4 regions of the Agrobacterium sp. SORGH_AS 787 genome follow, and region 1 is predicted to be linked to each of the others. Evidence: predicted binding sites of a transcription regulator. Region 1 holds the regulator's gene; each other region holds the start of a gene.

Region 1 (4,392 bases):
GGCGACAATGGTGCATTGCTCTTCGGTATGGATATCCGTCAGTACCGGAAACCCGAATTCCTTCTTGAGATCGGCAAAGATCTCCATGGCCTTGCCGAGACCGATGCCGCGCTTGCCGGAGAGCGATGTGCGATTGGCCTTGTCGAAGGATGACTTATAGACAAGCCCGATGCCGAGCTTGCCACAAAGCTCATGGAGCGTGCCGGCAATCATGAAGGCGTGGTCGCGGCTCTCCATCTGGCACGGGCCGGCAATCAGCGAAAACCGTTCCGTGTTGGAAAAGGCGACAGCACCTTTGCCCTCGCCGGCGACCACTTTCAAATTGTTCTTCACAGTCATCTCATTCCTCACGACACATGCGCCGGACATCGCCGGCAACCGCTTAACTTGCGATGTTGCACAGGCATTATCAGCAAGTGCGCCACGTGTCACGGGATGAGGGAAGCTGCGGCCGGAGCACCGACCGCTGCCTTTTAGCCGGCATTCGCCCTCCGGACGACATCGGGATTGGCCTCTGAAAATTGCACGAACGGCCCGACCGCGCGCACGGCGTCGGAAAATCCAGCACTTCCCTTCAGCCCTTCCAATTCTTCAGGCTTGAAACCTTGCGCCAGCAACATGCGATAGACGTTCTCGCTGTTCTCACCACCGGAGGAAACCCAAGCCGGTAGCGATGCCTCCCAGGCCTTCTTCTCACGCTGGTTTCGGTCGGCAACGATGGCGAGCTTGATCAGTCCGCCGATCGGAATGGGAATACCGTTCACAGCTATATCGGGGACGAAGCTCGCCGGATGAACGCCACCAAGCGCGTGGTTCTTCAGAATCCTTGCACAGTTGTTGTCGCGCGTCGGCTCCTTGTTTTGCGAAACACGCTTCTGATTGAGCTGAACGATGAGCTTGCAGTTGGCCATCGTCGTGTTCAGGAGCAGCCGGTCATACTCCTTCCGCTTCAAGGCTTCCGGTGAATTGGGGTCGAGTGTCTGGCAACCGGCCAGCGCAATCAGCATTCCGATAAGGGTGAACCTAATGAGCTTCATAAAAATGTCCTTGCCCCAAGAAAAGACGCTACGAAGCAGCGCCGTGGAGCCCTGATGATTTTGTTGATAATGCTTCGAATGGCTTGGCCTTCATCCCACAGGATGACCGGATCGGATGATCCTCGAAGCAGCTCGTAGATACCCGTAAAAATGAGATCATCAACCTGGAGACGAAAAAGATACGCGACACCGTAAAGAAGCTATAAACTTCTACCATTGCGCGGATGACAGGACCGCGAATTGATCAGACGGAAACGTTTGCGGAATTTTAAGGGATTGCAGAACACATATGGAACATATAGTGTTCGTTCTGTATTTGTTTCACGAATCTTCGCCACGCATTCCAAGGGTTTTCTTCATGCTCACGCGCAAACAGCAGGAACTGCTTCTTTTCATTCATGAGCGAATGAAAGAGTCCGGCGTGCCCCCATCTTTCGATGAGATGAAAGATGCCCTCGATCTCGCCTCGAAGTCTGGTATTCACCGCCTGATCACTGCGTTGGAGGAGCGTGGCTTCATCCGCCGCCTGCCGAACCGGGCAAGAGCGCTGGAGGTCATCAAGCTTCCCGAAGCCTATTCCGCACCCTCACAGAAGCCGCCGCGCGGTTTCTCGCCAAGCGTGATAGAGGGTAGCCTCGGGAAAGCCAAACCGCAGGAGCCTGCCCCGGCCCAGAAGCCCGCAAACGATCAGAGCTCGTCCGCTGTCACCGTCCCTGTGATGGGACGCATCGCCGCCGGTGTGCCGATCTCCGCCATCCAGAACAACACCCACGATGTCGCCGTACCCGTCGATATGCTCGGTACGGGGGAGCACTACGCGCTCGAGGTCAAGGGCGACTCGATGATCGAGGCTGGCATTTTCGATGGCGATACCGTCATCATCCGCAACGGCAGCACCGCCAACCCCGGCGATATCATCGTTGCACTCGTAGACGACGAGGAAGCCACCTTGAAGCGCTTCCGTCGCAAGGGCGCTTCCATCGCTTTGGAGGCTGCAAACCCCGCTTATGAAACCCGCATCTTTGGACCTGATCGGGTCAAGATTCAGGGCAAGCTGGTCGGTCTCATTCGTCGCTATCATTGAGCGATAGCGAGCGGCGTTGGCGTTGCTCCCATCGCTTTCGAGGGGCAAGAACATCCCGAGTTGAACGTTAGAGGCAGGCGATTGGCCTGCCTTTAGGGTGATGATAGGCCTTTAACGTTTACTTTGGGTCATTCGCGGGCTCGGCCAGAGGATTCCTGTGTCAAGGTCTTATGGGTGGCCGGTTCAGTCCCGACCATGACCCGGAAAGGTTTTCGGGCCTTTGTCAGCAGTCGGAAGGCGGAATTGGACTGCCTGTTTATAGAGGCGCCCACATCTATGGTTTCAGCCTAAGGACGCCGCAGCATGTGACGCGTGACATCATCGCCCCTCCTCAGTCCTGCCGGTCGATTCTCGATCCTGATCATACTGTCGCAGCGTCGGGAAATCCGGCAACCAGGCTTCACGGCGGATCGTCCAAAGCTCGTAGGTCGGCTCGAACTGATCTGGTGAATCCAGAGAACCGATATTCACCTCGATTTCGTCGTCGCTTTTCCCAAAGACGGGCGAGCCGCAATTGGGGCAGAAGAAGCGGCCATTATAGCTGTGCGTTTCCCCTTCGATTGTCACGGCATCCTCAGGAAAGATCGCTGATGCGTGGAAGAGCGCGCCGTGATGTTTGCGGCAATCCATACAGTGACAAAGGCCGACACGGTAGGGCTTACCCACCATCGAAAGCCTCACCTTACCACAGGCACAACCGCCAGATTTGACGTCCATCTCGAACACTCCATTCACTTCATGTCTGCTCATCAAACCATGACGAGCGAATGAAGTTCATTCTGCTTCTGTCTCCAGACGCGTGAGAGCGGCGAACACATCAAATCATATGATATCTGACATGACAGACTAGGCCTGTATGTCCTCCCGCTCATGCGTTACGACCTTTGCAAGCACTTACGCTTTGGCCAATTGCCTGCGATACGAGCCGCCTTATCACCAAGAGGAGACAACATGTACGATCTCTACATCGCCAATAAGAACTACTCCTCCTGGTCGCTCCGGCCTTGGGTTCTAATGCGGACATTGAGCATCCCTTTCAATGAGCGCCTCGTCCCCTTCAACGATCCCGATCCAAAGAACAGCTTCATGCACTTCACCCCCTCCGGCAAGGTGCCCTGCCTGGTGGATGGCGATGTCACCGTCTGGGACTCGCTTGCAATCGTGGAATATCTCGCCGAACGGCATGATGGTGTTTGGGCTGAGGATGCCAAGGCGCGGGCCTGGTCGCGCTCTGCCGCCGCCGAGATGCATTCCGGCTTCCAATCCCTGCGCAATCTGCACCCGATGAGCGTAGGCTTGCGCATCCGGCCAGTCCCCGCAAGCGACGCGCTCCGCAAGGATATAGCGCGCATCGACACGCTCTGGCAGCAGGTGCTGGACACTTTTGGCGGACCGTTTCTGACCGGTGTCAATTTCACCGCCTTTGACGCCTTCTTCTGCCCCGTTGCCTTTCGCTTCCAGACTTACGGCACCGCACTGTCGCCAGCAGCGGAGGCTTACAAGACGCGCCTCCTTGGTTTGCCAGCGATGAGGGAATGGGAGCAGGCAGCGGTCTCTGAACCGTGGCGTGATCCGGAGCATGAGGAGGAAGCGCGGGCGTCGGGCGAGATCATTGAGGATCGGCGTTCAAACGCCGTTTAGAGGCAACGAGTTACGGCTCGGCCGCCAGCATCGTTTCAATATGCGGCGGCACCTCTCCGTCAAACGTCTTGCTGCGCCAGTCGTAAGCGCGGTGGACGGACCAGGGTCTGGCGACGCCTTGCATCGCCGCGCGTGCAGCCGCGACGGGCGCTCCACTTTCATTCAGCCAAAGCTCCAGCGAACCTGTCTTGCGTAATGTGGTGGCGCTGATCAATATCGCGCCTGAGCGACAAGTCGTGAAGGGCACGAAGCGCGAGGTGACGACGATATCCGCCACATCACAGGCGGTTCCGGTGAAGGCGGTGTTCGAAATGGCAGCGACCCTGACGCCAGTCTCATGCTGTCCCACGCACCACGCATTTCTCTGGCACGAGAAAACATTTGTCCGCTCGAGAGCCAGTAGCATCTTTTCGCGGGCCTGTTGCTTCTGCTGATCGGTCAGAACAGGTTGGCGGCGCGTCGATGCCTGTACCGTGGTCTCTTCATCGCTCGCTGCGTTGTCATCAAAGATGACAGGCGCCACATGCTTGTCTGGCAGCGGCACCGCCCTCGCCCACTGTTCATAGACAAATCCCTTCGCCTGACGCTTCGTTGTGGCGACGGCCTGATCCGTGCGAAATGCGACAAGAA
Region 2 (4,392 bases), 1.7 Mb from region 1:
AGCTCATGGCGAGGTCGCCATTGCCACTGGCATGAAGACGGGCGGCGCGCGCCTCATACTCCAATGCGAGCGCCTTTTGCGCTGCCGCCTGGACGGCCTTGGCATCTGGACCTTCGGTTCCCGAAACCGGCGTGAACCGGAATCCCGCCAATTGACCGACATGATGTCCTTCTACGAAGACATCACCATTCACACTGATTTCAGCTTCAAGCATCGCATTCTCTCTTAGGCGCCTCATGAGCACAGATGTCCTGCGATCAACAAAGCGTTTCGTCAACCTTTCATGTAGAGCATCGGACAATCGATCCTCGATTTCCCGTGTCTTTTCTTGCCAGTGTGTCGGATCGGCAAGCCATCCTGGGCGGTTGGATACATACGTCCATGTTCTGATCTGCGCAATCCTGGCCGATAGCGTGTCGATTTCACCATCCGTCCGGTCGGCGCGACGTACCTGTTCGGCCATGAAATTCTCATTGACCGTGCCACGTTTGACGAGATCGAAATAGAGCGTCGAAATCAGATCGGCATGTTGTGCAGGCGCGATGCGGCGATAATCCGGCAAAGCACAGGCTTCCCACAATCTTTCGACACGCTCCGCAGTCGTGGTGACATCGATGATCTCCGGGTAGCGCCCGAGATATTCGAGTGCCTGCTGATCGATGGCAGGCAAGGCGCGCGACAGACCCTGCACCGTGGGTGCCGCATCGAGGCTCGCCTGGAGATTTCTGATGGACGAGAAATCGAAATTCTTCGTGCGCCATTGCAGCACTTTGACCGGATCGAACTCGTGTGATTCGATCCTTTCCACCAACTCATCGTCCAGCGGATCGACGCGGCCTGTCACGCCAAAGGTACCATCACGCAGATGCCGTCCGGCACGACCGGCGATCTGGCCCATTTCAGCCGGGTTGAGATTGCGGAACTGATAGCCGTCGAACTTGCGATCCTGGGCAAATGCTACGTGGTCGACATCGAGATTCAGGCCCATGCCGATGGCATCGGTCGCCACCAAGTATTCCACGTCGCCGTTCTGGTAGAGCCCAACCTGCGCGTTACGGGTACGGGGCGACAGCGCACCAAGAACCACCGCAGCGCCACCGCGCTGACGGCGCACCAGTTCGGCAATCGCGTAGACCTCATCGGCAGAGAAGGCGACGATCGCCGTGCGCTGGGGCAGGCGGGTGATCTTCTTCGATCCCGCATAGAAGAGTTGCGAGAGGCGAGGGCGCTCCACCGTGACGATGCCGGGCAGCAGCTTTTCGAGGATCGGCCGCATCGTGCCGGCACCCAGAAGCAGCGTTTCTTCCTTGCCGCGCAAATTCAGGATGCGGTCGGTGAAGATATGGCCGCGTTCCAGGTCGCCCGCGAGCTGGACTTCGTCGATGGCGACAAAGGCGGCATTGGTTTCGCGCGGCATCGCCTCCACGGTGCAGACGGAATATTTGGCGCGGGGTGGGGAAATCTTCTCTTCGCCGGTGATCAGCGCAACATTGTTGGCGCCCACCTTTTCCACCAGCCGCGTATAGACCTCGCGTGCCAGAAGGCGCAGCGGCAGGCCGATGACGCCACTTCCATGCGCCACCATTCTCTCGATGGCATAATGGGTCTTGCCGGTATTTGTCGGTCCAAGAACGGCCGTTACACCGCGGCCGCTCAAGATCATGGGGCGAAAATTCAACGTACTATCCGCGAAAACGACGATGGTGCTACTCTTCGGACACGGCGTGAGGGCGCCCGCATTTCAGTCTTCCCACACATGGCAATCAGCAAGGCCAAACGCAAGGACGAAAGCGGTTATCATCGGCGTCGCCCTCGAATTGACCGCTAATTTGGCACGCCAAAACCGCTTTTTGCTAAGAAACGCCAAAGGCGCAAGATTCGGAACAGGTTGAGAACGAATCAGAGACGAATCGCTGACTCTGCCAGATTCGGCCTTTGTTCACGGCAAGATGTGGCTTCCGCTTTGCCGAAAGCCACCAGATGCTGAATCAGATGATGCTAAAGGACGATGCCGGCTACAGAGGCTGCCCCGCCAGCAATCTTGGTCCATTGCGGTCCGCCGTTCCGGCGGCCTGGCCGATGAAGTAGGATTTCAATGCGGGAATCCGATCAACGAGGCCCAGCCCGAAATCGCGCGCAACGCGGATTGGCCCGACATCATTTGAGAAAAGACGGTTCAACACGTCGGTGGTCACACCCATGCGCACTGTGTCGAAGCGGCGCCAGGACTGGTAGCGCTCCAGCACATTGAGTGAGCCGATATCGAGCCCGATGCGATCGGCCTCCACGACGGTTTCCGCCAGCGCCGCCACGTCCTTGAAGCCAAGATTGAGACCCTGCCCGGAGATAGGGTGTATGCCGTGGGCCGCGTCCCCGGCAATCGCGATGCGTGGCGCGACGAAAGCGCGCGCAAGCGTCAGGCCAAGCGGGAAGGCGCGGCGCGGACCGACGGGACGAATGGGTCCGAGCTTGTGGCCGAAGCGCCGCTCCAGCTCTTCTTCGAAGATAAGAGCGTCGGAAGCGACGAGGCTGTCAGCATCCGCCGTGCGCTCGGTCCAGACCAGCGACGAGCGGTTGCCCTTGAGTGGAAGGATCGCAAAGGGACCGGAGGGCAGAAAGTGTTCTTCCGCGCAGCCATTGTGCGGTCGTTCGTGCTCGACGGTGGTGACGATGCCCGACTGGTCGTAAGCCCAGTGAACGGTCTTGATGCCTGCCATGTCGCGTAGCGCCGATTTCACACCATCGCAGGCGACGAGCAGACGCGTTTCCAGCGACGAGCCATCGGAGAGCGAAATCACGTTGCTTTGCGGACCGGCGGAAAAACCCGTGACGCTGAGGCCATGACGGATTTCGATGCCGAGCCGCTCGCACAGGCCACGCAGAGCACCGACCATGGCGACATTCGGCACCATGTGGGCAAAAGGCTGACCTTCCGCCACGTCGCCGTCGAAGGTGAGGAATACCGGGCGAACGGGATCTGCCGTGCGCGAATCCGTGACGATCATCTTGTTGATCGGCTGGGCTTCCGGCTCCAGCTCCTGCCAGATGCCGAAGACATCCAGCATACGGCTGGCAGCGGCGATAATCGCGGAAGCGCGGGCGTCCTTTTTCCAGACGTCTTCGGGCGCGGCCTCGATGACCTGAACCCCGAGATGCGGCGCTGCCTGCTTGATGGCGACAGCGACGCTCAGGCCCACATATCCGCCCCCGGCAATCACGACATCGAGCATTGCGTCTTCTCCTGCGCCTTGCGTTCTTGTGCATAGTCTTTTGGCATTATAGACCATCGCATCACGTCTTCATACAGCCGGAGCATGCCGAAATGTCGCATTCTTCTCATTCAGCAAGCCCGATGGAAAATCTTCTCGCCACGCTTGATCTTGAAAAGCTTGAAGAAAATCTCTTCCGCGGCACCAGCCCGCAGGTCGGATGGCAGCGCGTCTTCGGCGGTCAGGTTATTGCGCAGGCACTGATGGCGGCACAGCGAACGGTGGATGCGGACCGCTTCATCCACTCGCTCCATGCCTATTTCATGCGACCGGGCGATCCTCTCGTGCCCATCATCTATCAAGTCGATCGCATTCGCGACGGTGCCAGCTTTGCCACGCGGCGCATCGTTGCCATCCAGCATGGCCATGCGATCTTTGCCATGTCGGCATCGTTCCAGATCGAGGAGGGCGGCTTCGATCACCAGAGCCCGATCCCGAACGTGCCGCAGCCGGAAAGCCTGATGAGCGAGGCGCAGTTGCAGGAGGCATTTCTTGCCAATGCGTCGCCCGCGATCCGCAAATATTGGGAGAACAAGCGGCCGATCGAAATCCGCCCGGTCTCGCTCACGCATTACATCTCCCGCGAAAAGCTTGAGCCGAAGCAGGATATCTGGGTGCGGGCCGTGGGTGAAGTGCCAGATGACAGGCATTATCAGGCAGCGGTGCTCGCCTATCTTTCCGACATGACGCTGCTCGATACATCGCTCTATGCCCACGGAACGACCATCTTCGATCCGACCATCCAGGTGGCCAGCCTCGATCACGCCATGTGGTTCCACCGCCCGTGCAAGTTGGAAGACTGGCTGCTCTATACGCAGGACAGCCCGAGTGCGTCTGGTGCCCGCGGATTGACCAGAGGCAGCCTCTTTACCCGCGATGGCGTTCTTGTCGCCTCGATGGCGCAAGAGGGCTTGATTCGCAAACGGGCAAATGACTAAAAAATGTTCAATTTTTAAAAATCGCTCATAAATTGTTCGCCTAAAGTGCGAACAATTGCCCGTTTTGCGGCCTTATCTTTTATAATCGTTACTTTTCAATAGCTTATCATATGCGTGCCCAAACTGGCACGCCCTTTGAATATAGAGTGCCAGTCGCTGTTATTGATCTGCCAGCGGCAAGGAGA
Region 3 (4,392 bases), on a different contig from region 1:
TGTGATCGGCATCTGGGTTGGGCGGGCCGATAATGGCTCGGTTCCCGGCATTGCCGGCTATGCGACTGCCGCGCCCATTCTCTTCGATGCCTTTGCTAAATCCGGTGTGGCGATCACGCCTCTGGCGCCAGCACCAAGCGGCGTGACGCGCTTAAGCTACGGCGATCTCCTCGCCAATCAACGCCGCTTTACCACGACCTCCAGCGGACTACTGTCAGCGTCGCGTCGCGAATCCTCGCCACTGATCGTCTATCCGCCGGAAGGCGCACGTGTGGAACTTTCAGACAGCGCAGGCTCGCTCTCGCCGCTGGTTCTCAAGCTACAGGGCGGGCGAGCGCCCTTCCGTTGGCTCGCCAATGGAAAACCTCTGCCGGACCTCACGCGCCGCCGCAGCAATGAATGGACGCCGGAAGGTCAAGGCTTCTCTACACTTACCGTCATCGATGCCGATGGTCGGGCGTCCAGCGTCCGCATCTTCGTGCAGTGAAGCATCCTCGCTCGTGTGAACGATGGCGCGGCGCTTTCAGAGCGACGGCGTTTTTGCAGGAAGAATCCGGTTCTTGACCCTATAGGCAAGCGCCAGCGCCGTTGGGAAAGGCCTGCGCAGGAAAGCGACCTTGCGAACATAATTGTCCACGCGCCACGTCGCCCAGGTGCCAGCCTTGAAGTAGGCGACATCGCCGGCATAAAGATGATGCACGGATCCATCGGCTGCCGTCACATGCACGTCGCCCTCGATGATGTGGACGGTTTCGTCCCACATGAAGAACCAGCGAAACGTGCCCGCCGTGCAGTCCCAGACCGCCGTGTAGGCAGCACGGTCGCCACTGCGGGAATGGTCCGCCATGCGCGCCTGTGGATTACCGGCGATAATCCATTCCGGATTGATGGGGGCCGCCTTCATCTCCATCCGCCCGGATGCAGCCGAAACCACCGCCCCGGTCCGTCTCCGTCCCATCGAAATCGGCATGAGCGGCACTGTCCGCGACGCTATCGCAATAGCGGTCGCAATCATCATCTTAACAACCATCGTCGGTCCCCACCTTGATTGCGGAGATTGTAGCAAGGGCGAGTGAGAAAAATCTTCAAAAATTATGTTGAATTTGAACTATCTTCATCCCCTAAGTTAGGGGAACAAGAAGAAATGCTTCAAGCGAACGCTTATACTAGATGCGTTCACGCATAGCTTCGTCTGGAATATGAATATCCTCTGATATAAGCTCATGACGTGGCCAATAAATTCAATTAATACTTTTAAAGCATCATCTAAGAGGCGTTAAGCCGCTGCTGAAAGCCGCTCGCCTGCGATGCGATACGAGATCGCTTCCGCCAAGTGTAATCGCCCGACGACTGGCTTGTCATCCAGATCGGCCAGCGTTCGCGCAACTTTCAGGATGCGGTGGTAGCCTCTGGCCGAGAATTTCAGCTTTTCGGCGGCGTCGCGCAAAAGTTGGAGGCCGGTAGCGTCCGGTTCAGCGCATTTTTCGATGAGGGCTGTGGTGCAACGTGCATTGGTGCGGATGCCCTGGAAGCCCGCGGCTGCGAAGCGTTCTTCCTGCATCTGGCGGGCACGTGCGACGCGGCGGGCGACGTCGGCGCTGGCTTCTGCTGCCATCGGGCGGATCAGGTCTGCAGCAGAGACGGCAGGGACCTCTATGCGGATATCGATGCGGTCCATCAACGGACCGGAGATGCGGGATTGGTAATCTGAAACGCATCTTGGGCCGCGTGCACAGGTGAAGCCGGGTTCGCCGGCCATGCCGCATTTGCAGGGGTTCATGGCGGCCACCAGTTGGATTTCAGCGGGATAGCTGACGCGATGATTGGCGCGGGCGATGATGCATTCGCCGGTCTCAAGCGGTTGACGGAGTGCATCCAGCACTTGCGGGGAGAATTCCGGAAACTCGTCGAGAAACAAGACGCCATGGTGAGCGAGCGAGGCTTCCCCCGGCTTGGCCCGCAAGCCGCCGCCGACAAGGGCTGCCATCGTCGCCGAGTGGTGAGGCGTTCTAAATGGACGCCGGTCGGAGAGCTTGCCGCCGGAAAGCTGTCCCGCGATCGAATGCACCATCGACACTTCGAGCAGTTCAGAGGCAGACAGCGGTGGCAGGATCGATGGCAGGCGAGAGGCAAGCATGGATTTTCCGGAGCCGGGAGGGCCGACCATCAGAAGGTTATGCCCACCGGCTGCTGCCACCTCAAGTGCGCGTTTGGCGCTCTCTTGGCCCTTGATGTCCGCGAGATCAGGAAGATTGTCTGGATTGGCACGGATGGCTGGAATGGGTCTCGACAGAAGCTGCGTGCCGCGAAAATGGTTGGCGATGGCAATCAAGCTGCGCGGCGCGAGGATGTCGATTTCGGCCCCTGCCCAGGCGGCTTCAGGGCCGCTTTCGGCTGGGCAGATCAGGCCCTTGTCTTGGGCGTTTGCCGCAATAGCTGCCGGAAGAGCACCGGCGACAGCGCCGATCGTGCCATCCAGATTGAGTTCGCCCAAAACGACGAAGCGGGTCAACGCTTCGGCGGGAATGGCGCCGAGTGCAGCCATGAGGCCGAGCGCGATGGGAAGATCGAAGTGCGAGCCTTCCTTGGGAAGATCAGCGGGAGCGAGATTGACCGTGACCTTTTTGGCGGGCATCGCAAGACCGGAAGCATGCAACGCGGCCTGTACCCGCTCGCGGCTTTCAGCGACGGCCTTATCCGGCAGGCCAACGATCTGCATGCCGACCTTGCCAGGTGCGACCATCACCTGAACCTCGACCGGCACACCCTCGATGCCTTGAAACGCAATAGTATTGATGCGCGCTACCATCAAAGGCCCCCACAGCCGTAATCGCCGTCCGCACGGCTCTCTCAGATCGCAGGGGCAACTTGGCATAGGGAGGAGAATAAAACAAGAACATGCGGACGAGATTCAGCGCTGAGGGCGCGTAAGGGTCTGAGGGCTCGATGTGCGCTGCGGAGGGAGACAGGCGTGGGCACGAGGATAGCCATGCTGGTTTCGCGTTGCGGCAAGGTTGACACTTGGTCGAAAAGACATGGCACCTGCCAGAAAGAGCGCATGTTTGCGCTTGACAGAAAAGACAAAGCTCCTAATAGCTTCTGCACGAAAAGGAGCGCACTGTTCATGCGGCATGTCCAGCACATGATTGTCATGCAAAGCCCGGCAGGTTCAGCCGGCGATCCTGCGCGCCTTTCTGGTTCCATCCGAATTACGGCCAAAACGACGATTAAAACCGTCTGACGTCTCTGGCCCGCCGCTCTCTCCCCGGTTTGGCCGGGGAAAGGAAGCCGCAGTTTCGCGGCTCCCCCTCACCAAAAAGAGGAGAGGCAGAAAGAGAGCTTGATCATGGGTTTCAAAGTTGCAATCGCAGGCGCCACCGGCAATGTCGGACGCGAAATGCTGAACATCCTGGCGGAACGTGGTTTCCCTGCGGATGAGGTCGTTCCTCTGGCCTCGGCGCGCAGCCAGGGCACGGAAGTGTCCTATGGCGACCGCACGCTGAAGGTTTCCAATCTCGAGAATTACGACTTCTCCGATACCGATATCTGCCTGATGTCGGCCGGTGGCGATGTCTCCAAGAAGTGGTCTCCGAAGATCGGTGCGCAGGGTTGTGTCGTCATCGATAACTCGTCTGCATGGCGCTATGATCAGGACGTTCCGCTCATCGTGCCGGAAGTCAACGCCGATGCTGTCGAAGGCTTCACCAAGAAGAACATCATTGCCAACCCGAATTGCTCTACGGCGCAGCTCGTTGTCGCTTTGAAGCCGCTGCACGATGCCGCCAAGATCAAGCGCGTTGTCGTCTCCACCTACCAGTCTGTTTCGGGTGCTGGCAAGGAAGGCATGGACGAGTTGTTCCAACAGACCCGCGCCGTCTTCGTGGCTGACCCGGTTGAAACCAAGAAGTTCACCAAGCGCATCGCCTTCAACGTCATTCCGCATATCGATGTCTTCATGGAAGACGGTTACACCAAGGAAGAGTGGAAGGTTCTGGCAGAAACGAAGAAGATGCTGGATCCGAAGATCAAGGTGACCTGCACCGCTGTGCGCGTTCCCGTTTTCATCGGCCACTCGGAGTCGGTCAATATCGAGTTCGAAAACGAAATCACCGCCGATCAGGCGCGCGATATCCTGCGTGAAGCACCCGGTTGCCTCGTCATCGACAAGCACGAAAACGGCGGCTACATCACGCCGGTCGAATGCGCAGGCGAAGATGCGACCTATATTTCGCGCATCCGTGAGGACGCAACGGTCGAAAACGGTCTCAACATCTGGGTGGTTTCCGACAACCTGCGCAAGGGTGCGGCACTGAATGCCGTCCAGATTGCCGAACTGCTCATCAATCGCGGTCTTATCAAGCCGCGCAAAGCGGCAGCTTGATACGGTTTTTT
Region 4 (4,392 bases), 420 kb from region 1:
AGATCGGCTTCGCCGAGCGAATAGCCGGAGAGGACCTGGGCGATCTGCATCACCTGTTCCTGATAGACGATAACGCCCTGCGTCTCCTTCAGGAGATGGTCGATCGTCGGATGGATCGACTCGATTTCCTCCTCGCCATGCTTTCTGGCGTTATAGACCGGGATGTTCTCCATCGGACCGGGGCGATACAGCGCCACCAGCGCGATAATGTCCTCGATGCAGTCGGGACGCATGCCGATCAGCGCCTTGCGCATGCCGGCACTTTCCACCTGGAAGACGCCGATGGTTTCGCCACGCGATAGCATCTCGTAGGTCTTTTGATCGTCCAGCGGAATGGCCGCAAGATCGACATGGATTCCGCGCTTGGCAACGAAGTCGACAGCGACCTTCAGCACTGTCAGAGTTTTGAGGCCCAGGAAGTCGAACTTGACCAGACCCGCGCTTTCCACCCACTTCATGTTGAACTGGGTCACCGGCATGTCGGAGCGCGGATCGCGATACATCGGGACCAGCTTCGATAGAGGACGGTCGCCGATGACGATGCCGGCGGCGTGTGTCGAGGCGTGGCGGTAAAGACCTTCGATCTTCTGGGCGATATCCAGGAGCCGCGCGACGACAGGCTCCTTATCCGCCTCTTCCTGAAGACGTGGCTCTTCTTCGATCGCCTTGGAGAGCGGCGTCGGATTGGCCGGATTGTTCGGCACCAGCTTACAGATGCGGTCCACCTGGCCGTAGGGCATTTCCAGCACACGACCGACATCGCGCAAGGCGGCACGTGCCTGGAGCGAACCGAAGGTGATGATCTGTGCCACCTGCTCGCGCCCGTACTTGCGCTGCACATAGCGGATCACCTCTTCGCGGCGATCCTGGCAGAAGTCGATATCGAAGTCCGGCATCGACACGCGTTCGGGATTGAGGAAGCGTTCGAAGAGCAACGAGAAGCGAAGCGGATCGACGTCGGTAATGGTGAGCGCATAGGCGACCAGTGATCCTGCACCCGAACCGCGACCGGGGCCGACCGGAATATCATGCTGCTTTGCCCATTTGATGAAGTCGGCAACAATCAGGAAGTAGCCGGGAAACTTCATGCGCTCGATAACGCTGAGTTCGAAGTCCAGCCGATCGCGGTACTCCTGCTCGGTGTAGCCCGGGGCCATCCCGAGAGCGGCAAGGCGCATATCCAAACCTTCGACCGCCTGGCGGCGAAGCTCCAGCGACTCGGCGCGTTCGGCCTCTTCCGGATCGTCGCTGGCACCGGTAAAGCGCGGGAGGATGGGTCCGCGTTTCTTCAAGACGTAAGAGCAGCGCTGGGCGATCTCGACGGTATTCTCAATCGCTTCGGGGATATCCTTGAAGAGCGCCACCATCTCATCCCGGCTCTTCAGATAATGGTCCGGCGTTAAACGGAAGCGGCTGTCATCCGAAACGATGGCGTTATGGGCCACGGCCATCAAAGCGTCATGCGCCTCATAATCCGCCTTCGAAGGGAAGAAGGCTTCGTTGGTAGCGACCAGCGGAATGTCATGCTCGTAAGCAAGCGCAATCATCCGGCGTTCATGCGCACGGTCGTAATTGCCCTGACGTTGCAATTCGATATAGAGCCGGTCGCCAAAAATGTCTTTCAGCGCAAGAAGCCGACTCTTCGCCTGAGCCGCATGTCCCTCTTTTAGCGCCATATCGACAGGGCCACCAGACGCACCGGTCAATGCGATCAATCCCGCATTGCTGGCCTCTTCCAGCCACGACTTGGCAATATTGACCGCGTGACCACTGCCTTCGCCATCGAGATAGGCGCGGCTGATCAGATCGACGAGGCGCTCATAGCCTTCCGCATCTGCGGCAAGCAGAACGATGGACGGAAGCTTGGAAAGGTTGTTGCCGCCTCGCCTGTCTTCGACGGCATCCTGCATGTCGATGGAAAGCTGGCATCCAATAATCGGCTGCAGTCCCTCGTCCCGCGCCTTCTCCGAAAACTCAAGCGCAACGAAGAGATTGTTGGTGTCGGTGATGGCGATGGCAGGCTGTGCATCGCCGACAGCCTTCGCCATGATCTTTTTGAGAGGAAGCGCCCCTTCGAGAAGGGAATAGGCGGAATGAACACGCAAGTGCACAAAGCCGGGAGATTTCAAGAGCACGCCTGAAAGGTTTCGCTCTTCAATATGATCGCCCATCGTGCTGCATTCCCGTCATTCTGAATCGGGCTGATTTTGATCCCTTCGAGCAGCAAAGTCCACTGGCAAAGGGTGACTGTGCACCGCTATCGCCGGGAGACCGAAGGGCCTAAAGTCACATGGATGTGAGGATCACAGAGAAGCTGGCAACGAAGACAGCGATGGAGGTGAAGGCGGCAAGGTCACGGATGAAATCGGTCATTTGTCTCTCCTTACTTGTTATGTTCCAACTTTGTTCTCATTTTGTTTCCATGTCAACAGCTTTTTTGGGCTGGCCTATTGCCAACGTGACACGACTCAATCCGGTTCCTTAGTTTCGCCCCGCTCTCATCAGCGCATAAACAAAAAACCCGCCTGGCGAGCCAGACGGGGTTGATGAGGTAGCGGTACTCAAGCGCAGTGCGTCCTATTGGACGCACAAAGGACGCTTCGCACTTTTGAATCTTCGCATTATGCTTTCCGAAAATCGAGTTCGATTGTCGGGCCGATGCTGTAGACGATCGATCAGAACTCGACGATCTTGCCTTCGGAAAGCGTCACGCGACGATCCATGCGTGCCGCCAGATCATGATTATGGGTCGCGATCAGGGCTGCGAGGCCAGACTGGCGCACCAGCGCTTCCAAGGCATCGAAAACGTAGGATGCGGTCTCGGGGTCGAGATTGCCGGTGGGTTCATCTGCCAGAAGCAGAAGCGGCGCGTTGGCAACGGCTCTTGCAATTGCTACGCGCTGCTGTTCACCGCCGGACAGTTCCGCCGGACGATGATCGCCTCGGTGGCCGATGCGCATATAATCCAGCAACGCCTTGGCACGCACCTGTGCCTCCTTGGGTGCGAGACCGGCGATCATCTGCGGCATCATGATATTCTCAAGCGCCGAGAACTCCGGAAGCAGATGGTGGAACTGATAAACGAAGCCGATATCGCTGCGACGGATCGAGGTGCGCTCCTCATCGGAGAGCGTGCCGCAGGGCTTGCCATTGACAAAGACCTCGCCCGCATCCGGATGTTCCAGAAGACCGGCCAGATGCAGCAGTGTCGATTTGCCCGTGCCGGAGGGTGCGACCAGTGCGACGATCTCACCGCTTCGCAATTCGAAATTCGCGTCCTTCAGAATGGAGAGGCTCGTTTCGCCCTGACCATAGGTCCGTTCCACGCCGGTAAGCTGTAAAGCCATTTTCTTTGCCATGGTGTGAAGCGGGTCCTATTCGTATCTCAGGGCCTGGACGGGATCGAGCTTCGACGCGCGCCAGGCGGGGAAGATCGTCGCCAAGAAGGACAGGGTCAGCGCCATGACGATGACGGTGATGGTTTCGCTCAGATCCATCTCCGCCGGAAGCTGGCTGAGGAAATAGAGCTGCGGATCAAAGAGAACGGTCCCGGTGATCCAGGAGAAGAACTGGCGGATCGACTCCACATTCAGACAGACGAGAACGCCCAGCGCCACGCCTGCGAATGTACCGACGATACCGATCGCAGCTCCCGTCATGAAGAAGATGCGCATGACGGCGCCAGAGGTGGCACCCATGGTGCGCAGAATAGCGATATCGCTGCCCTTGTCCTTCACCAGCATGATGAGGCCGGAAATGATGTTGAGCGCCGCGACCAGAACGATCAGCGTCAGGATCATGAACATGACGTTGCGCTCGACCTGAAGCGCAGAGAAGAAGGTCTGGTTCCGTTGTCGCCAGTCGGTGATATAGACCTGCCTGCCTGCAGCGGTCTCCACCAGCGGGCGAATGCCATCGACATTGTCCGGATGGCTGACGAAGAGCTCGATGGATTGGACGATGCCCTCGGAATTGAAATAAAGCTGCGCTTCCGAAAGAGGCATGTAGATCATCGACGCATCATATTCCGACATGCCGATCTCGAAGACGCCCGAAATCGGGTAGGACTTCACGCGCGGATTGACCCCCATGGGCGTCACGTCACCCTCCGGTGAAATGAGGGTGATCTGGTCTCCCACCGTCACGCCGAGCTGTGCGGCCAGCCTTGAGCCGACAAGAACGCCCTGCCCCGACATGAAGCCAAGGAGATCGCCAGCTTTGACGTTGGTCGATATTTCCTTGATCTTTTCGAGGTCTTCAGGACGCACGCCCCGGACCAGCGCACCACTGCCCGCGCCATTGCGTCCGGATGCGAGCGTCTGACCCTCCACAAGCGGCAAGGCCATCGTCACGCCGGGAATGGCGCCAAACTTCTTGGCCAACTCGTCGTAA

What was found. Region 1 encodes LexA, which represses DNA repair genes until DNA is damaged. Its sites were predicted from a motif close to TGTTCNNNNTGTGTTCNG; they were not measured.
Region 2: a site for LexA is predicted at 1,880-1,897, ahead of QE435_RS13610 (helicase-related protein). Genes of this name have one in related genera too.
Region 3: a site for LexA is predicted at 2,882-2,899, ahead of QE435_RS04075 (YifB family Mg chelatase-like AAA ATPase). Genes of this name have one in related genera too.
Region 4: a site for LexA is predicted at 2,394-2,411, ahead of dnaE (DNA polymerase III subunit alpha). Genes of this name have one in related genera too.

The regions. Positions count from the first base shown of each region.
Region 1 is NZ_JAUTBG010000002.1:2,568,037-2,572,428, forward strand. Features, by position in the region: gene kdsA (3-deoxy-8-phosphooctulonate synthase) at 1-339, opposite strand, end outside; gene QE435_RS21695 (hypothetical protein) at 474-1,037, opposite strand; gene lexA (transcriptional repressor LexA) at 1,396-2,121, shown strand; gene QE435_RS21705 (GFA family protein) at 2,440-2,838, opposite strand; gene QE435_RS21710 (glutathione S-transferase family protein) at 3,073-3,762, shown strand; gene QE435_RS21715 (ComEC/Rec2 family competence protein) at 3,773-4,392, opposite strand, start outside.
Region 2 is NZ_JAUTBG010000002.1:877,992-882,383, reverse strand. Features, by position in the region: gene QE435_RS13610 (helicase-related protein) at 1-1,663, opposite strand, end outside; gene QE435_RS13605 (ubiquinone biosynthesis hydroxylase) at 2,016-3,230, opposite strand; gene tesB (acyl-CoA thioesterase II) at 3,323-4,207, shown strand.
Region 3 is NZ_JAUTBG010000001.1:929,466-933,857, reverse strand. Features, by position in the region: gene pbpC (penicillin-binding protein 1C) at 1-487, shown strand, start outside; gene QE435_RS04080 (cupin domain-containing protein) at 524-1,030, opposite strand; gene QE435_RS04075 (YifB family Mg chelatase-like AAA ATPase) at 1,277-2,809, opposite strand; gene QE435_RS04070 (hypothetical protein) at 2,990-3,241, shown strand; gene QE435_RS04065 (aspartate-semialdehyde dehydrogenase) at 3,347-4,381, shown strand.
Region 4 is NZ_JAUTBG010000002.1:2,144,863-2,149,254, reverse strand. Features, by position in the region: gene dnaE (DNA polymerase III subunit alpha) at 1-2,171, opposite strand, end outside; gene QE435_RS19665 (ABC transporter ATP-binding protein) at 2,676-3,359, opposite strand; gene QE435_RS19660 (lipoprotein-releasing ABC transporter permease subunit) at 3,375-4,392, opposite strand, start outside.